2 regions of the Chromohalobacter sp. HP20-39 genome follow, and region 2 is predicted to be linked to the other one. Evidence: predicted binding sites of a transcription regulator. Region 2 holds the regulator's gene; the other holds the start of a gene.
What was found. The regulator sigma-54, encoded in region 2, starts transcription at its own class of promoters, with help from an activator protein. The targets are predictions, from matches to a motif close to TGGCACNNNNNTTGCTNT.
Positions count from the first base shown of each region.

Region 1 (8,126 bases), on a different contig from region 2:
ATTTGCCGCGCGGCGATCCAAACGATTAATCTGCCCCCTCAGGCTCAGGAAAACTCAACTCATGAAGATCGAACGACTGCCCCTCAACGCGCTACGCGCCTTCTCGGAGGCTGCGCGCGCCGGTAGCTTCAAGACGGCGGCCAAGCGCCTCGGCGTCACGCCCGGCGCGGTCAGCCGTCAAGTCAAGCAGCTCGAAGACCGATTGGGCGTAGCGCTGTTCGAGCGTCATGCCAACGGTGTGCGCATCAGCGAGGCCGGCCATCTGCTGGCCGAAGATGTCGATGCCGGCCTGGCGCGCATCGCCAACGGCGTACAAGCCGTGCATGAACATGCCCATGCGGCCACCACGCTGACCCTCAGCGCTCCACCATCGTTCACCCAATTCTGGCTACTCCCACGCTTGGCGGCATTCGAGGCACTGGAAAGCCATATCGAGATATCTCTGGACGCGGACCAGAACCTGAGCGACCCGATATGGCAAGGCGACAGCGCACGACTCGCCCTGCGCTACGGGCGCGGTCCCTGGCCCGGCGTCAGAAGCATACGGCTCCTCGAGGACTCGCTGTTCCCCGTCTGCTCCCCCGCCCTGTTGGAGCGCTCACCTATCGACACGCCCGCCGACCTGCTCGCCCACCCATTGCTCGAGGTAGTCTGGCAATCGCGGCAGAACGTCGACTTCCCCGGCTGGCGAGATTGGTTCGACGCCGCCGGGCTACCGGGCAAGACACTGCCGATTCAGCAACGCTACTCCCTCTACGGCCTGGCCCTCGACCAAGCGATCGCCGGACGCGGCGTGATACTCGCCAGCCCGGCCGTCGTCGCCGACCGTCTTGCCAGCGGCGTGCTGGTACGTCCTTTCGGCGAGCGCCACGTGATCGACTCGCCGTTCACCTACGACCTGATCCTCCCCGCCACCGGCCAAGCCCCACCCGCCATCCAGCACTTCATCGACTGGCTCATCGCCGAGGCCGAACGATTTCGGCACGAAAACGGTTAGACGCTTAAACTAATGGCATGGCACTTGTCGCGCCTCCGTGCCAAAATTCCAGAATACGCAACAGACAGGGGGTGTCCCATGGATTTCCAGAAAATCGAGGACGAAGCGCTCCATTTGCCCAAACAGGAAAGAGCGCGGCTGATTCAACGTCTGGTCCTGAGTCTGGAGTCCCCTTCGGAAGAGGAGCTTCGATCAGACTGGCTGCTCGAAGCCCAACATAGAGCTGATGAGCTGGATAATGGCTCGGTTCAGGCAGTATCCAGTGATGACGTCATGAGGAAAGCCCGCGCCCTGACCCGATGAATTATTCATTCCATCCAGCAGCAGAAGCTGAACTGTTAGAGTCCGTAGCTTATTACGAGTCGAAAATTCCCGGCTTAGGGTCCTCTTTGATAGAGGAGTTCGAGGCTCTCGCCAACCTGATTGATGCATCACCGACAGGCTGGCAAATCGCTCACGAGCCAAATATTCGTCGAGCGCCTCTGCACCGGTTTCCACTGTCCATCGTTTATCGCGACACACCGGAAGGGTTTCAGGTCCTGGCATTTGCTCATGATCGACGACGCCCGCAGTACTGGCTGTACAGGCTTTAAAAGCGATACAGCACAATGCCCCTCACACTTCCCCTGCGACACGCGCTTCTTTCGACATCTCTCTGGCCATCTGCACCACGCTGCCCACGACGATCAAGCATGGCGATGGGAGCGGCGTGGCGGCGAGCTTGTCGGGCATGTCGCCGAGCGTGCCGATCAGGGTTTGCTGGTCGGGCAACGAGGCATTGGCGGCGAGCATGATCGGCCAGTCGTCGGGCATGCCGGCGTCGCGTAGCCCCTGGCAGATCTCGGTGACCTTCGAGAGCCCCATATAGAACACCAGCGTCTCGTCGCGGCGCGCCAGCGCGGACCAGTCCGGCTCACCACCGGCGCGGCAATGCTGGGCGGTGACCAGCCGTAGCTGCTGGGCATGGGCGCGGTCGGTGAGCGGCATCCCCAGGCTGGCGGCCGTGGCGGAGGCGGCGGTAATGCCGGGGACGATCTCGGTGGGCAGCCCCGCCTCGGCCAGCACGGCAAGCTCTTCGCCCATGCGCCCGAAGATGCCCGGATCACCGCCCTTGAGACGCACCACCGACTTGCCTTCGCGCGCCAAGCGCGCCAGCAAGCTACCGATCTCGGCTTGCGGCACGCTGTGATGCCCGCGCGCCTTGCCCACGTAATAACGCTCGCGCCGGGGTGGAATCATGCCCAGGATGTCGTCGCCGATCAGGCGGTCGTAGACGATGGCATCGGCTTGCGTGAGCAGACGCCAGGCACGCAAGGTGAGTAGATCCGCGCTACCCGCTCCGGCCCCCACCAGATAGACATGGCCGGGTCGCGTGGCGCGTCCCGCCGCCGACGTGTGGGTGGGCGGCGCCGCGCTGCGATCTTCCCGCGTGCCGGGCCACCAGCGCGCCAGCAAGGCGCTCACGCTTGCGATGGATGTATCAGGCCGTTTCCAGTGCTTCATCAGTCCCAACATGCGCCACCTCCTCTTCGAGCAATGACTTGAGTTCGGGAATGCAGGAACCGCACTGGGTCCCGCAGGCCAGGCGCGCGCCCAGCGCATCGACATCGGTATCGCCACCGCGAATCGCCTCGCGGATCGCCGTGGCACCGACCTGATGGCAACTGCACACCACCGGCCCCGTGTCGGCCTCGCCGGAGGCACATCCTGCCAGCACGCGACGCCGCTGCTCGGTTTCCAGCGCGATATCGCCGAAGCGGGCATCGAGCCAGGCCAACCCCGGCAATTCGCTGGGTGGGCCAACCATCAGCCACCACACCAGGCGCCCGTCGCGAACTCCTGCCGCGCGCAGCCGCCCGCTTGCGGCGTCCTCGCTCCAGAGCGTCGCCGCCACCCCGAACTGCTCGGCGCACCAGGCCGGCCAGTCACGCGGTGAGGCGTCCGCCTCGCTGGCCAATTGCCAGCGCTCGGCATGCTCAAGCGGCATGCGCGCCCAATAAGCGAGCGATGCGCGCTCGGACAACGCGCCGCTATCGTTCGCCACCAGCAGCGTCGCTTCCTTGGCGATGGCCAGCGGTGCCAACGCGACGGCGCCATGCTTGGTTTCGGGCTGTCCGGAGACGGGATCGGTATGCGCGGCAAAGAGCGTGCCCACGCGCCCGGCATTGCTGAACTGCGCGTTCCAGTGGATCGGCATGAAGGCCTCTCCCCGACGCTGCGCCGTCGCCACGCGCGCCCGCACCCGGGCTTCGCCGTGGGCGTTGTAAAGCCGTGCCAGGCCGCCATCCGCGACGCCGGCGGCCTCGGCATCATCGGGATGCAGATCGACGTAGGGCTCGGCGCGATGATTGAGCAAGCGTGGGGCACGGCCGGTGCGCGTCATGGTGTGCCACTGATCGCGCACGCGTCCGCTGTTGAGGCGCAACGGATGCGCGCCACTGACGGCCTGGCGCGGCGCATGCGGCGTCACCGCGACCAGTCGCGCGCGCCCATCCGGTGTGGCGAAGCAGCCGTCCTCGAACAGCCGCGCGGTACCGTCTGGCGCGGCCTCGGTCACCGGCCACTGAATTGGCGCCAGGGCATCGTAGGCGGCGCGATCCAGCCCCGCCAGGGCGGAAATATCGAACACACGCGGCACACCATCGGCCCGGTTGGCGTGGCCGGAAAGTCGCGCGTGCTCGACGAAGATGTCGCGGGGATGGCTGTAAGCGAACGCTTCCTCATACCCCAGATATCTGGCGACCTGGGTGATGATCCACCAGTCGTGGCGCGCCTCACCGGGCGGCGGCAACATGCCACGCTGGCGCGAGATCCGCCGCTCGGAGTTGGTCACGGTGCCGTCTTTCTCTGCCCAGGAACTGGCCGGCAGCACGATGTCGGCATACGCCAGAGTGTCGGTATCCGCCATGCATTCGGAGACGATCACCAGCGGGCATTTCGCCAGGGCACGCTTGGCACGGTCGGCATCCGGCAGGCTGACCACGGGATTGGTGGCCATGATCCACAAAGCCTGGATCTCGTCACGCTCGATGGCCTCGAAGAGCTCGACGGCCTTGAGCCCCGGGCCGTCCGGTAGATGAGGCGCATGCCAGAATTCCGTCACCAGCGACTGGGCCCCTGGGGTGTGGTAATCCATATGCGCGGCGAGCTGGTTCGCCAGGCCCCCCACCTCGCGCCCGCCCATGGCATTGGGCTGGCCGGTGATCGAAAACGGCCCCGCACCGGGTAGGCCGAGCTTACCGCCCGCCAGATGGCAATTGATGATGGCGTTGCACTTGTCGGTGCCGCTCGAGGACTGATTGACGCCCTGGGAATACAGCGTCACCACGTGCAATTGCGAGGCGAACCAGTAGTAGAAGGTTTCCAGCGCCTCGGCATCCAATTCGCAATCGTCGGCGATGGCGGCAAGCGTCGTCGCTTCGTTCCGGGCCGCCGCCAAGGCCTCGTCCAGCCCCTGGGTGTGGCGTTCCAGATAGACCGCATCCAGCTTGTCCTTGTCGGCCATGAAGGCCAGCAAGCCATTGAAGAGCCGCGCATCGCTGCCCGGCTTGAGCGGCAGATAGAGATCGGCGACCTCACAGGTATCGGTCACGCGCGGATCGATGACCACCACGCGCAATAACGGGTTGCGCTGCTTGGCGGTGCGCAAACGCTGGAACATCACCGGATGATTCCACGCTAGGTTGGAGCCCACCAGCACCACCAGCTCGGCCTCTTCCAGGTCCTCGTAATTGCACGGTACGGCATCGGCCCCGAAGGCTCGCTTGTACCCCGCCACCGCCGAGGCCATGCACAGCCGTGAATTGGTATCCAGATGCGGCGAGCCCAGAAAGCCCTTGAACAGCTTGTTGGCGGCGTAATAGTCCTCGGTCAGCAACTGTCCGGAGAGATAGCCGGCAATCGCTTCACCGCCGTGACGTTCGCGCACCGCCACCAGGCGGTTCGCCACCTGCGCGAGCGCGTCGTCCCAACTCACCTCGCGTCCATCCACGCGTGGTGCAAGCAGACGCCCGTGATCGCCCAGCGTTTCATGCAACGCCGAGCCTTTCACGCACAGCCGCCCATAGTTGGCGGGATGCTCCCGGTCGCCTTCGACGCCGGTCACGACGCCGTCCTCGAGGGTTGCCGTGACGCCGCAACCGACGCCGCAATAGGGGCAGGTCGTGTGCTGCTGCATGCTATCTCGCCCTCCGCCTGCAAACGCAAGAGGCCCGACCCCGCCGCAGCAGGATCAGGCCTCTTTGCCTGGTAGGACGACCGTGCAGGCCGCCCGCCAATGATGAATTGCGTCTCGCCGCCGTTGGCGTTTTCGGCGCGCCGTGGCCGAAAAAATGACGTACGCCACGTCTGCAAATCCAGCGCCACCTTTGTTCTAATGCCTTTTAAACAACCACTTGCAGTGGTACTTGGTTGTCTTGCATTCCCCTCCCGACATCGAAAGGCACCAGCCTGGTGCAATTTGCTCGCCATGCGCACAGCCAGCGCGCACGTCTCACCATGCACCGCCACCGGCACACCCTGTCGAAATCACCCAAGCGTCTGAAAAGAAAGCCTTGGCGGGCGATTGGCACACCTCTGGCATACATCAGGACAAGGCGGGTCAACGTCGACCCCTTGGGCTTGAGATGCACCATCTCGCGCCGCCGGAGCCAACACACGGCTCATGACAACACGATTACCTTCAGGCAAAGGCGCCTGGCATCCGATTTCCCCATCGGGTGTCAGGCGCCTTTGCGTTTCTGCTGTACATTTTCAGGGAGGCAAGGGGCATGAGCGCAGACGAACATCTAGTGATCGTCGGCAACGGCATGGCCGGGCATCGCTTGCTCGAGCGCGTGCTGGCGCATCCCCATCGGCCGCGTCACATCACCATCCTCGGCGATGAACCGGAGACGGCCTATAACCGCATCCTGCTCTCGCCATGGCTGGCCGGCGAGATGGACCGTGAGGCGCTGACGCTGCGCGAACGTGACTGGTACACGACGCACGGCGTGACCCTGATCGCTGGCGAACGCGTCGCCGACATCGATCGCCAAGCGCGCACCCTGACCACCGACCGGCAACGCCGCCTCGGCTATGACCGACTGGTGCTGGCCACCGGTTCGCAAGCGGCGCGCCCCGGCGTGCCGGGCGACGACCTCGACGGCATCCACACCTTTCGCGACCTGCGTGACGGCGAGCGGCTGGCGCGTCTGGCCGATACCGGCGGCCGCGCCGTGGTACTCGGTGGCGGCCTGCTGGGCCTGGAGGCTGCCGAAGGACTACGCAAGCGCGGCATGACGGTGAGTGTATTGCATCGCAGTCCGCACCTGATGAACCGCCAGCTCGACGTCACCGCCGCCGATATGCTCGCCGACGAACTCCGCGCACGCGGGCTCGACGTCATCACCGGCGCAAGGCTCGCCCATTACGAAGCAGATGCCGAGGGCCGCCATGTGGCCGGCGTGGCACTTGAAGACGGCACCACGCTGGCGGCCGATGGCGTGGTCGAGGCCATCGGCATCGTCCCGCATATCGCCCTCGCCGAGACCCTGGGCCTCGCGACCGGGCGAGGCATCCAGGTCAACGCCTATCTGAGCACCCATGATCCGCGCATCTCGGCGCTGGGCGAATGCTGCGAGTTCGAGGGCACCACCTACGGCCTGATCGAGCCCATCTGGCGCCAGGCCGAGGTCCTCGCCGCACGGTTGTGCGGCGACACCCCCGAGCCCTACCGCGAACGGCCCTGCGCCACCAAGCTCAAGGTTAGCGGGATCTCGCTGTACGCCTTCGGCCCCATCACGCCCGCACCCGAGCACGACGTACTCACTTATCACGACCCGCAGCACGGCGACTACCGCCGCCTGCTGCTGCGCAATGGCCGTCTGGAAGGCGCCGTGCTCTACGGCGATACCACCGCCGGCCCATGGTACTTCCAACAATCCCTCGCCCAGCGCGACCTGAGCACCTGCCGCCAGGCGCTGCTGTTCGGCGAGCACGACGCGCAACCGCTACTCGAGGAGGCCGCCTAGTGCTCCCCAAGACATTTTTCATGCGGCCCGAGGGCTGGCCGGCGCGAAGGTCATTCGTAGCATACAGCGCCTTCGCAATGGCCTTGCCCCGGGCCGTCACGTTTCATCGCCGACATTGGGATAGGAGTTATTATCCATGAGCAAACAACAACTGGTTATCATCGGCAACGGCATGGTCGGCCATCACCTGATCGAGCAACTCGTCGAGCTCGGCGCCCATCGTCAATACGCCATCACCGTGTTCGGCGAGGAACGCCACCCGGCCTATGACCGCGTCCACCTTTCCGAATACTTCAGCGGCCGCGATGCGCAGTCACTGGCGCTCTCGAGTGCCGACTACTACGCCGAACACGGCATCGAACTGCGCCTTCACGACAGCGTGACCGCCATCGACCGCGACGCCGCCGAAGTGGTGACCGATCACGCCCGCTACCCCTATGACCGGCTGGTGCTGGCAACCGGCTCCTATCCTTTCGTGCCGCCGATTCCCGGCAACGAGCGTGAGAAGTGTCTGGTCTACCGCACCCTGGACGACCTCGACGCAATCCGCGACGCCGCCACCGATGCCAATACCGGCGTGGTGGTGGGCGGCGGCTTGCTGGGGCTGGAAGCCGCCAACGCGCTGCGTGGGCTGGACCTGGACACGGCCGTGGTCGAATTCGCGCCGCGCCTGATGCCCATGCAGGTCGATACCGAGGGCGGTGCGCTACTGCGCGAGAAGATCGAAGCACTGGGCGTACAAGTACTCACCGGCCGCGCTACACAGCGCATCGAAGACGGCGAGGCCAGCTTTCACCGCATGGTCTTCCAGGACGACAAAGTGCTGGAAACCGATCTCATCGTGTTCTCCGCCGGCATCCGGCCGCGTGATCAACTGGCGCGTGACTGCGCCCTGGAGATAGGCGAGCGCGGCGGCATCGTCATCGACGATCGCTGCCTGACCAGCGACCCAGCGATCCTCGCCGTCGGCGAAGTCGCCCTGTGGCAGGAAAGCATCTTCGGACTGGTCGCGCCGGGCTATCAGATGGCCAAGGCCGCCGCCGCCACGCTGACCGAAGGCGACGTGACCTTTAGCGGTGCGGACATGAGCACCAAGCTCAAGCTGCTGGGCGTGGATG
Region 1 is NZ_JAWHTP010000004.1:260,841-268,966, reverse strand. It holds gene RVY79_RS10725 (LysR substrate-binding domain-containing protein) at 62-997, shown strand; gene RVY79_RS10720 (addiction module protein) at 1,076-1,300, shown strand; gene cobA (uroporphyrinogen-III C-methyltransferase) at 1,613-2,512, opposite strand; gene RVY79_RS10710 (nitrate reductase) at 2,478-5,174, opposite strand; gene RVY79_RS10705 (NAD(P)/FAD-dependent oxidoreductase) at 5,767-7,008, shown strand; gene nirB (nitrite reductase large subunit NirB) at 7,145-8,126, shown strand, end outside.
Region 1: RVY79_RS10710 (nitrate reductase) is a predicted target of sigma-54. The motif match lies at 5,344-5,361, and genes of this name have one in related genera.

Region 2 (8,126 bases):
ACTTTGGAACAACATACCCATGCGCCGCCGCATGCGAAACAACGCACGGCGGGACAGGCGATGCACATCCTCACCGGCGATGCACACACGCCCGGCATCCGGCACCAACTGACCACCGATCAACTTGAGCAGCGTGGTCTTGCCCGTACCACTGGGGCCCATGACCGCAGTAATCTTGCCTTTGGGAATACTCAGGTCGACGCCACGAAAGATGTCATTCTCACCCCGCGAGAAATGCAACCCCTCGACATCGACCAGGGTCGTGTCAGTCACGTAAGGCTCATCCACGTCTCGATAATTATCGAACATCGTATCCTAACTCTGGCGATCACCGCCAGCCTCGCCTTGCAACACTCTCGCCGAGTGCGTTTAATGAGCGCCCCAATTCGCTCGCTGCTCTCCCGAGACCGGCGAAGCTTGAGCCCAAGGCCGCGAAGGGCAACAATCACCATCATGAACACTGTTACCGAGCAAGATTATCGAGCCAGCGCGCGACGCACGCTGACACTCGAATCACAAGCCATCGCGGCATTGATCGACCGCCTCGACGAGGGCTTCGACCATGCCTGCCGGCTATTTCTGAACTGCGAAGGGCGCGTCGTCGTCACCGGCATGGGCAAATCCGGGCATGTCGCCCGCAAGATCGCCGCAACCCTGGCCAGCACCGGTACACCGTCCTTTTTCGTCCATCCCGGCGAGGCCAGCCACGGCGACATGGGCATGATCACACCCCGTGACGTCGTCCTGGCCCTCTCCAACTCGGGCGAAACCGCCGAAGTCACGGCACTGCTACCACTTCTCAAGCGCATGGGAACTCCTCTAGTCAGCATGACCGGGCGCCCTGGCTCGAGCCTGGCACGCCACGCCGAAGCGCACCTGGACACCGCCGTGGCCCGCGAGGCCTGCCCGCTTGACCTCGCGCCGACTACCTCGACGACCGCCGCGCTAGCCATGGGCGATGCCTTGGCAGTGGCGTTGCTCGAAGCACGCGGTTTCACCGCAGAAGATTTTGCCCTGTCGCATCCCGGCGGTAGCCTAGGGCGACGCCTGCTGCTCAGGGTCGAAGACCTCATGCATCACGGCGAGCGCCTGCCCCGCGTCGCGCTGGGCAGTCCACTACGCGACGCCTTGCTGGAAATCACCCGCCAGGGCCTAGGCTTCACCTGCGTAATCGATGAGGCCGGTCATCTGGCCGGCATCTACACCGATGGTGACCTGCGGCGCACTCTCGACCGCCATGATGACCTGCGCAGCTTGTGTGTCGATGACGTCATGACCCATGGCGGTAAAACCATCCGGCCGGAGCTGCTCGCCGCCGAGGCCGTCAAGATCATGGAAGATAACCGCATCACGGCACTCGCCGTGGTCGACGACGAAGGCCGCCCGGTCGGGGCGCTGCATATGCACGACCTACTGGCCAGCGGCGTCATTTGAGGAGCCCCTATGACGCATTCCGCCGACTGGCGTGCCAAGGCACGAGGCATCCGCTTACTGGCGCTGGACGTGGATGGTGTACTCACCGATGGCACGCTGCACTTTCAAAGCGATGGTCAGGAAACCAAGTGTTTCAACATTCTCGACGGCCTCGGCATCAAGCTGCTGCAGCAAAGCGGCGTCGTCGTCGCGTTGATCACCGGGCGCGAATCGTCCATGGTCAGCCGACGGGCCGAGGCACTGGATATCGCCTATGTCCAGCAAGGGCGGGAGGATAAACTGGTGGCGCTTCAAGCCCTATGTGAACAGCTCGCTCTACCGATGAAGTCAGTCGCCTACTGCGGCGACGACTTGCCGGACCTGACCGCTATTCGCGCCGCAGGGCTCGGCCTGAGCGTGAGCAATGCACCGGACTATGTGCGCGAGCACGCCGACTGGATTCCGTCGCGCCCGGGTGGTCAAGGCGCGGTACGCGAAATCTGTGATGCCTTGCTGAGCTGCCAGGGACACTGGGACGCCAGCCTGGCACCGTACCTTGACGATCTAGAGTGAACAGGACCATGCCGACTTTCTTGTCTTCTCGTAAATGGACGCGCATCGCACTGTTGCTGATCCTCGTCATACTCGGCATCGGTTTGGCTATCGTCGAACAACGTAACACTTCTTCGCCCGGCCCCGTCCCCAGCGACTCCGCCGGTGAGCCGGATTATTACCTCGAGGGCGTCACCATGACGCGCTTCAACGAGCAAGGTATTGCCCACCAGACGCTTAAATCGCCGCGTCTCGTGCACACTCCCGCCGACGATGTCATTCGCGCCACTTCACCGAAAGCTACAATACGTGACGCGGCAGGCCGTCAATGGAATATTTCGGGCGATAAGGGGCGCCTCGGGCCGCAACGCGACCTGCTCACCCTGACCGGCCATGCCCAGCTCGTACAACCCGAGCAGGGCTGGCGTCTCAACACCGACGTGCTGCATTACAAGTCCAGCACTGGCCACGCCTGGAGTGACACCGAGGCCGTGTTGCGGCAGCATGAGCAACGCGTGCGCGGCAATCGCTTCGATGCCTGGATCGACACTGATCAAGCGCGTCTGAGCGGTGATGTGCGAGGTCACCACCCACAGCTTGCCGAGGACGAATCATGATGACACGACCATTGAAGACGGCACTGGTCTGCGCCGCACTGGGACTCGCCAGTCACACGGCGCTCGCACTGGAAAGCGATGCCAGCCAGCCCATCGAGATCGCCGCTGACCAACTGGATCTCGACGACAAGGCTGGCACTGCTGTCTACACCGGCGATGTCGATATGCAACAAGGCAGCATGCAATTGACGGCCGCACGCGTAGAAATTCAACGCAACGCGCAGGGCGAGGTTTCCACGGTCACCGCCCATGGTAGCGATGGCGAACGCGCCTATCTCGAACAAAAACCCGCTCCCGACGAACCCGTGGCCAAAGGCTGGGGCGATACTGTGATTTATCATGCCGCTGAGCGGCGTGTGGAGCTCATTGATCATGCCGAACTTCACCAGGCCGGGGATACCTTCAATGGCGCCTATGTCGAATATTTTCTCGACCGCCAAGAGGTACACGCCCGCTCCGACAATGACGGCAAGGGCGATCAACGCGTACGCATGACGCTGACGCCCCGCGACAGCGAGTGATATATCCGTGACTCCTTCATCCAAGCCAGGCAGGATCCGACACCCATGAAGACCCTGAGCGCCGCCAACCTCGCCAAGAGCTACAAGGGCCGCCGCGTGGTGCATGACATCAGCCTGACCATACGCCAGGGCAGCATCGTCGGTCTGCTCGGCCCCAATGGCGCCGGCAAGACCACCTCGTTCTACATGATTGTCGGACTGGTCGGTGCCGACGCCGGCAGCGTGCATATCGACGAGCGCAACCTGTCCCACGCCGCCATGCACGAACGCGCCCGCGCCGGCATCGGCTATCTTCCCCAAGAGGCATCGATCTTTCGCAAGCTCTCGGTCGCCGACAACATCATGGCGATTCTCGAAACACGCCGCGATCTCGACAAGGCCGCGCGCAAAGCGCAACTCGAACGCCTCCTCGAGGAGTTCCATGTCACCCACATCCGTGACAACCCCGGCATGAGCCTGTCCGGAGGGGAGCGCCGTCGCGTCGAGATCGCCCGCGCCCTGGCCACCGAACCCGCTTTCATCTTGCTCGACGAACCCTTTGCCGGGGTTGATCCGATTTCCGTCGGCGAGATAAAGAGCATCATTCGCCAACTCCGCGATCGTGATATCGGCGTCTTGATCACCGACCACAACGTCCGCGAAACCCTGGATATCTGTGATAACGCCTATATCGTCGGCGACGGACAGATCATCGCCGAGGGGCATGCCGACGCCATCCTCGCCAACCAGAAAGTACGCGACGTCTATCTCGGCCATGAGTTCCGACTGTAAGCGCAAGCTACTGGAACCGCCCTGCGCTTATATAAATGGCACGATTGTTGCTTCCGTTCTTGCAAGTGACGTCGTCGCGGGATAACGTACGGGCACCGTTTCAGGAAGCGACGACCGATTCTCCATGTCCATGAAACCTACGCTGCAGCTTCGCGTCGGCACCCAGCTGACGATGACGCCTCAATTACAGCAAGCCATCCAGCTCTTGCAACTCTCGACGCTGGACTTGCGCCAGGAGATTCAGCAAGCGCTCGACTCCAACCCCATGCTGGAACTCGAAGAGAACTTCGACGAACGCGAGGTCAGCGAATCCCAGCAGGAGGATGACTGGACGGACGACATCCCTGAGAGCCTGTCGCTGGATAGCGAATGGAGCGACACCTATCAAGATGCCGGCTCCTCGCTGACGGGCGGAGGCGGTAGTAGCGAGGAAGGACCCGACATAGAGCGCAATACCGCGCATACCAGCCTGCATGACCACCTGGCTTGGCAACTCGCCATGGCCGACATGACACCGCAAGACCGCGATATCGCCGAGAGCCTGATCGATGCCGTGGGTGCCGACGGCTATCTCACCCTCTCTCTCGACGAACTGGTCGAGGGCCTTCGCGGCCAAGGCCTTTCCGGGCTCAAGACCAGCGATGTCGAACACGTCATGATGCGCGTGCAGCAGTTCGATCCCACCGGTGTCGGTGCCCGCGATCTGCGCGAGTGCCTATTGTTGCAGCTCGGTGCTCTACCCGAGGACATGCCGCTGCTGACCCAGGCCAAACGCCTGGTACGCCAGTTCCTCGAGGCACTGGCCGGCAACGATCGCAAGTTGCTCAAGCGGCGCCTGCGCCTCGACGAGGAGGAACTCGATCATGTCATCGCGCTGGTTCGCACGCTCGATCCACGGCCCGGCCTCGCCTTCGAGGACAGCAGCAACGACTATGTCATCCCCGACCTGATCGCACGCCGCGTTCGACAGGACTGGCGCATCGAGCTCAATCCCGAGGCGCTCCCCCGGGTACGCATCCAGCCGGATTACGCCGCGCTCATCAAGCGCGCCGACAAGAGCGATGACAATACCTTTCTCAAGCAACATCTGCAGGAAGCCAAATGGTTGCTCAAGAGCCTCTCGAGCCGTAACGACACCTTGCTGCGCGTGGGACGGGAGATCATGGCGCGCCAGCTCGATTTCCTGGAACACGGCGAGGAAGCAATGAAACCACTGATCCTGGCCGATATCGCCAGCGCAGTGGATATGCATGAATCGACCATCTCCCGCGTGACCACGCAGAAATTCATTCATACCCCACGTGGCGTCCTGGAGCTTAAATACTTCTTTTCCAGCCACGTCGGTGGTCAAGGCGAAACCGATGCTCATTCCAGCACGGCAATCCGCGCGCGGCTGAAAAAATTGATCGGTGACGAGCCGCCACGCAAGCCTCTATCCGACAGCAAGCTCGTCGACCTGCTGGCCCAGGACGGGATTCAGGTCGCACGACGCACCGTCGCCAAGTACCGTGAAGCGATGGGCATTCCTTCTTCCAGTGAGCGCAAACGACTCGCCTGATGGAGGGCGAGTTGCACGCACTTACCACGCTGCGTAGACTCGCCGCGACCTTTGTCAGCCAACGCCTGCTCAGGGCTATGCAGCGCTCTAAAAAGGGTTACAATCGAAGAGCCAACCGATGGAATAGGAGCGTGCCATGCAAGCCAATATCACCGGTCATCACATCGAACTGACCGATGCTCTACGCGACTACGTCAATGAAAAGCTCGCGCGTCTGGAACGCCATTACGACAACATCACTACCGTCCAAGTCACGTTATCCATCGAGAAAGAACGTCACTTGGCCGCATGCACGCTTCATGCCGCGGGTGCGGATCTTCACGCCGATGCTCAAAGCGACGACATGTACGCCGCTATCGACGCCTTAACCGACAAACTCGATCGCCAACTCGTCAAACACAAGGAAAAGGTGCAGGCACGCGCTCAGGGCGCCGGTGCCCGTTAATCCGCCATGACATTGGAAAGCATCCTACCCCCCGAGCGCGCACTCTTCGGCGTCGCCGGGGGGAGCAAAAAGCGTGTGCTGGAGTTTTTCAGCACCTTCATCGCACAGAACGCACCCAGCCTCGATAGCCAGGAAGTCTTCGGGCGTCTTATCGGTCGAGAACGGCTAGGCAGCACGGGCATCGGCAATGGTGTCGCCATTCCGCATGCGCGCAATCCGCACTGCAAGGAGCCGATCGCCGGCTTTCTCCGCCTGCAGGAGCCCATCGACTTCGATGCCACCGATGGCGATCCCGTCGATTTGATATTCGTCCTGCTGGTGCCGGAAGAAGCCGACGATGCACACTTGTCGTTGCTCGCCCAGGTCGCCGCCATCATGAACGATAGCGCCATCCGCACCCGGCTACGCCAGGCGCAGACCCAACGGCAGCTTTACGACACTCTGATCGAAGCCATCCGACAGCACGATACCAGCGCAAACTGACACCCGCGTAAACTGATACTCGCGCAACACAAGGGGCGCCCATGCAGCTCGTGATCATCAGCGGCCGTTCTGGCTCCGGCAAATCGATTGCCCTGCAGGCACTCGAGGATCTCGGTTACTACGCGATCGACAACCTGCCGGCCAGTCTCATGGCACCTCTGATCGATGAACTGCGTGAAGGTCCGCCGTCGCGCACGCACATCGCGGTAAGTATCGACGCACGTAACCTTCCCGACGCCCTGCGGCGCTTTCCAGTGCTGCTCGAAGAGATTCGCGCCCGAGGCATCCAGTGCCAAGTCGTCTATCTGACCGCCGATTCGCGCATATTGCTGGAGCGATACTCAGCAACGCGCCGTCGTCACCCGCTGACGCGTACCAGTGAAATGACTCTTGCCGAGGCCATTGAGCAGGAGCAGGCGTATCTCTCGTCAATTCGCGATATCGCCGATCTGGTCATCGACACCTCCAATCTCTCGGTCCATGAGTTGCGGGGCCGTATCGCCGAGCAGGTGGCCCGTCACAGCGGCCGACATCTAACATTGACGTTCGAGTCATTCGGCTACAAACGCGGTGTCCCGCTGGATGCCGACATGGTCTTCGATGCTCGCTGCTTGCCCAATCCCTACTGGGACCCTCAGTTGCGCAGTTTCGATGGGCGTGATTCGCAAATCGTCGCGTTTCTCGAAGCCTATCCCGACGTCGGCGCGATGCTCGACGACATCCGCCAATGGCTGGAACGTTGGCTGCCCGCCTATGTGGCCACCAATCGCAGCTACTTGACCGTCGCCATCGGCTGCACCGGCGGCCAGCATCGTTCGGTCTATCTGGTCGAAGGGCTGGCTCGGCATTTCGCGACGCAAATGAATGGGGTGCGCCTGCGCCATCGCGAACTAGGGGTACAAGCGGCGCTGCCGGAGAATGGCGATGCCGCAACGTAAGCTGCAACTCATCAACAAGCGTGGCCTCCACGCACGCGCCGCCACCAAGCTAGTGCAGTGCTGCCAGTCTTACTCGTCGCGTGTACACGTCTTCCATGGCCAACGTGAAGCAGACGCCGCCAATATCATGTCGCTTCTCATGCTGGCGGCTCCCTGCGGGACCGAGCTCGACATTCAAGCAGAGGGCGACGATGCCGATGAAGTACTCGAGGCCCTCACCGCCTTGTTCGAGTCACGCTTCGAGGAAGATGCCTGATTAGCGAACAGTGTTCGTGCCAGCCCGAAGCGATGTTAACATAGCGCCTCGCTTTAGAATCGACAAAGGATGCCGATTCCTCATGAGCCCCAATCATAAGCAACTGCAACCTCGTCTGGATCGGCTCAGCGACGCCCTGGAAAGCGGTGCGTTGGACCAGGCGCGCCGCATGCTCAATCGCGGCCTGGCCCCGGTCGATGTCGCTCATCTGCTCGAGTCGACACCACCACGTGAGCGCAATGTCCTCTGGGAACTGGTCGAGCCCGACCTGCAAGGCGAGGTACTGCAATATCTGGGCGACGATATCCAGAGCGAGTTCCTGAGCCGCATGGATGCCGAGCAGCTCGTCTCGGCGACCGAAGGGCTCGACGTCGATGACCTCGCCGACTTGCTACAACGCTTGCCCAACACGGTCATTCACGAAGTCCTGCAAGCCATGGAGGCGCAGGAGCGCCAGCGCATCGAGACCGTGCTGTCCTATCCCGAGGACACCGCGGGCGGCTTGATGAACACCGACACCATCACCATTCGTCCGGATATTACTCTGGACGTGGTGCTGCGTTATCTACGCC
Region 2 is NZ_JAWHTP010000003.1:214,895-223,020, reverse strand. It holds gene RVY79_RS07635 (ATP-binding cassette domain-containing protein) at 1-309, opposite strand, end outside; gene RVY79_RS07630 (KpsF/GutQ family sugar-phosphate isomerase) at 454-1,434, shown strand; gene RVY79_RS07625 (KdsC family phosphatase) at 1,444-1,986, shown strand; gene lptC (LPS export ABC transporter periplasmic protein LptC) at 1,995-2,582, shown strand; gene lptA (lipopolysaccharide transport periplasmic protein LptA) at 2,579-3,103, shown strand; gene lptB (LPS export ABC transporter ATP-binding protein) at 3,149-3,874, shown strand; gene RVY79_RS07605 (RNA polymerase factor sigma-54) at 3,999-5,432, shown strand; gene hpf (ribosome hibernation-promoting factor, HPF/YfiA family) at 5,569-5,877, shown strand; gene ptsN (PTS IIA-like nitrogen regulatory protein PtsN) at 5,884-6,360, shown strand; gene rapZ (RNase adapter RapZ) at 6,402-7,298, shown strand; gene RVY79_RS07585 (HPr family phosphocarrier protein) at 7,285-7,554, shown strand; gene mgtE (magnesium transporter) at 7,637-8,126, shown strand, end outside.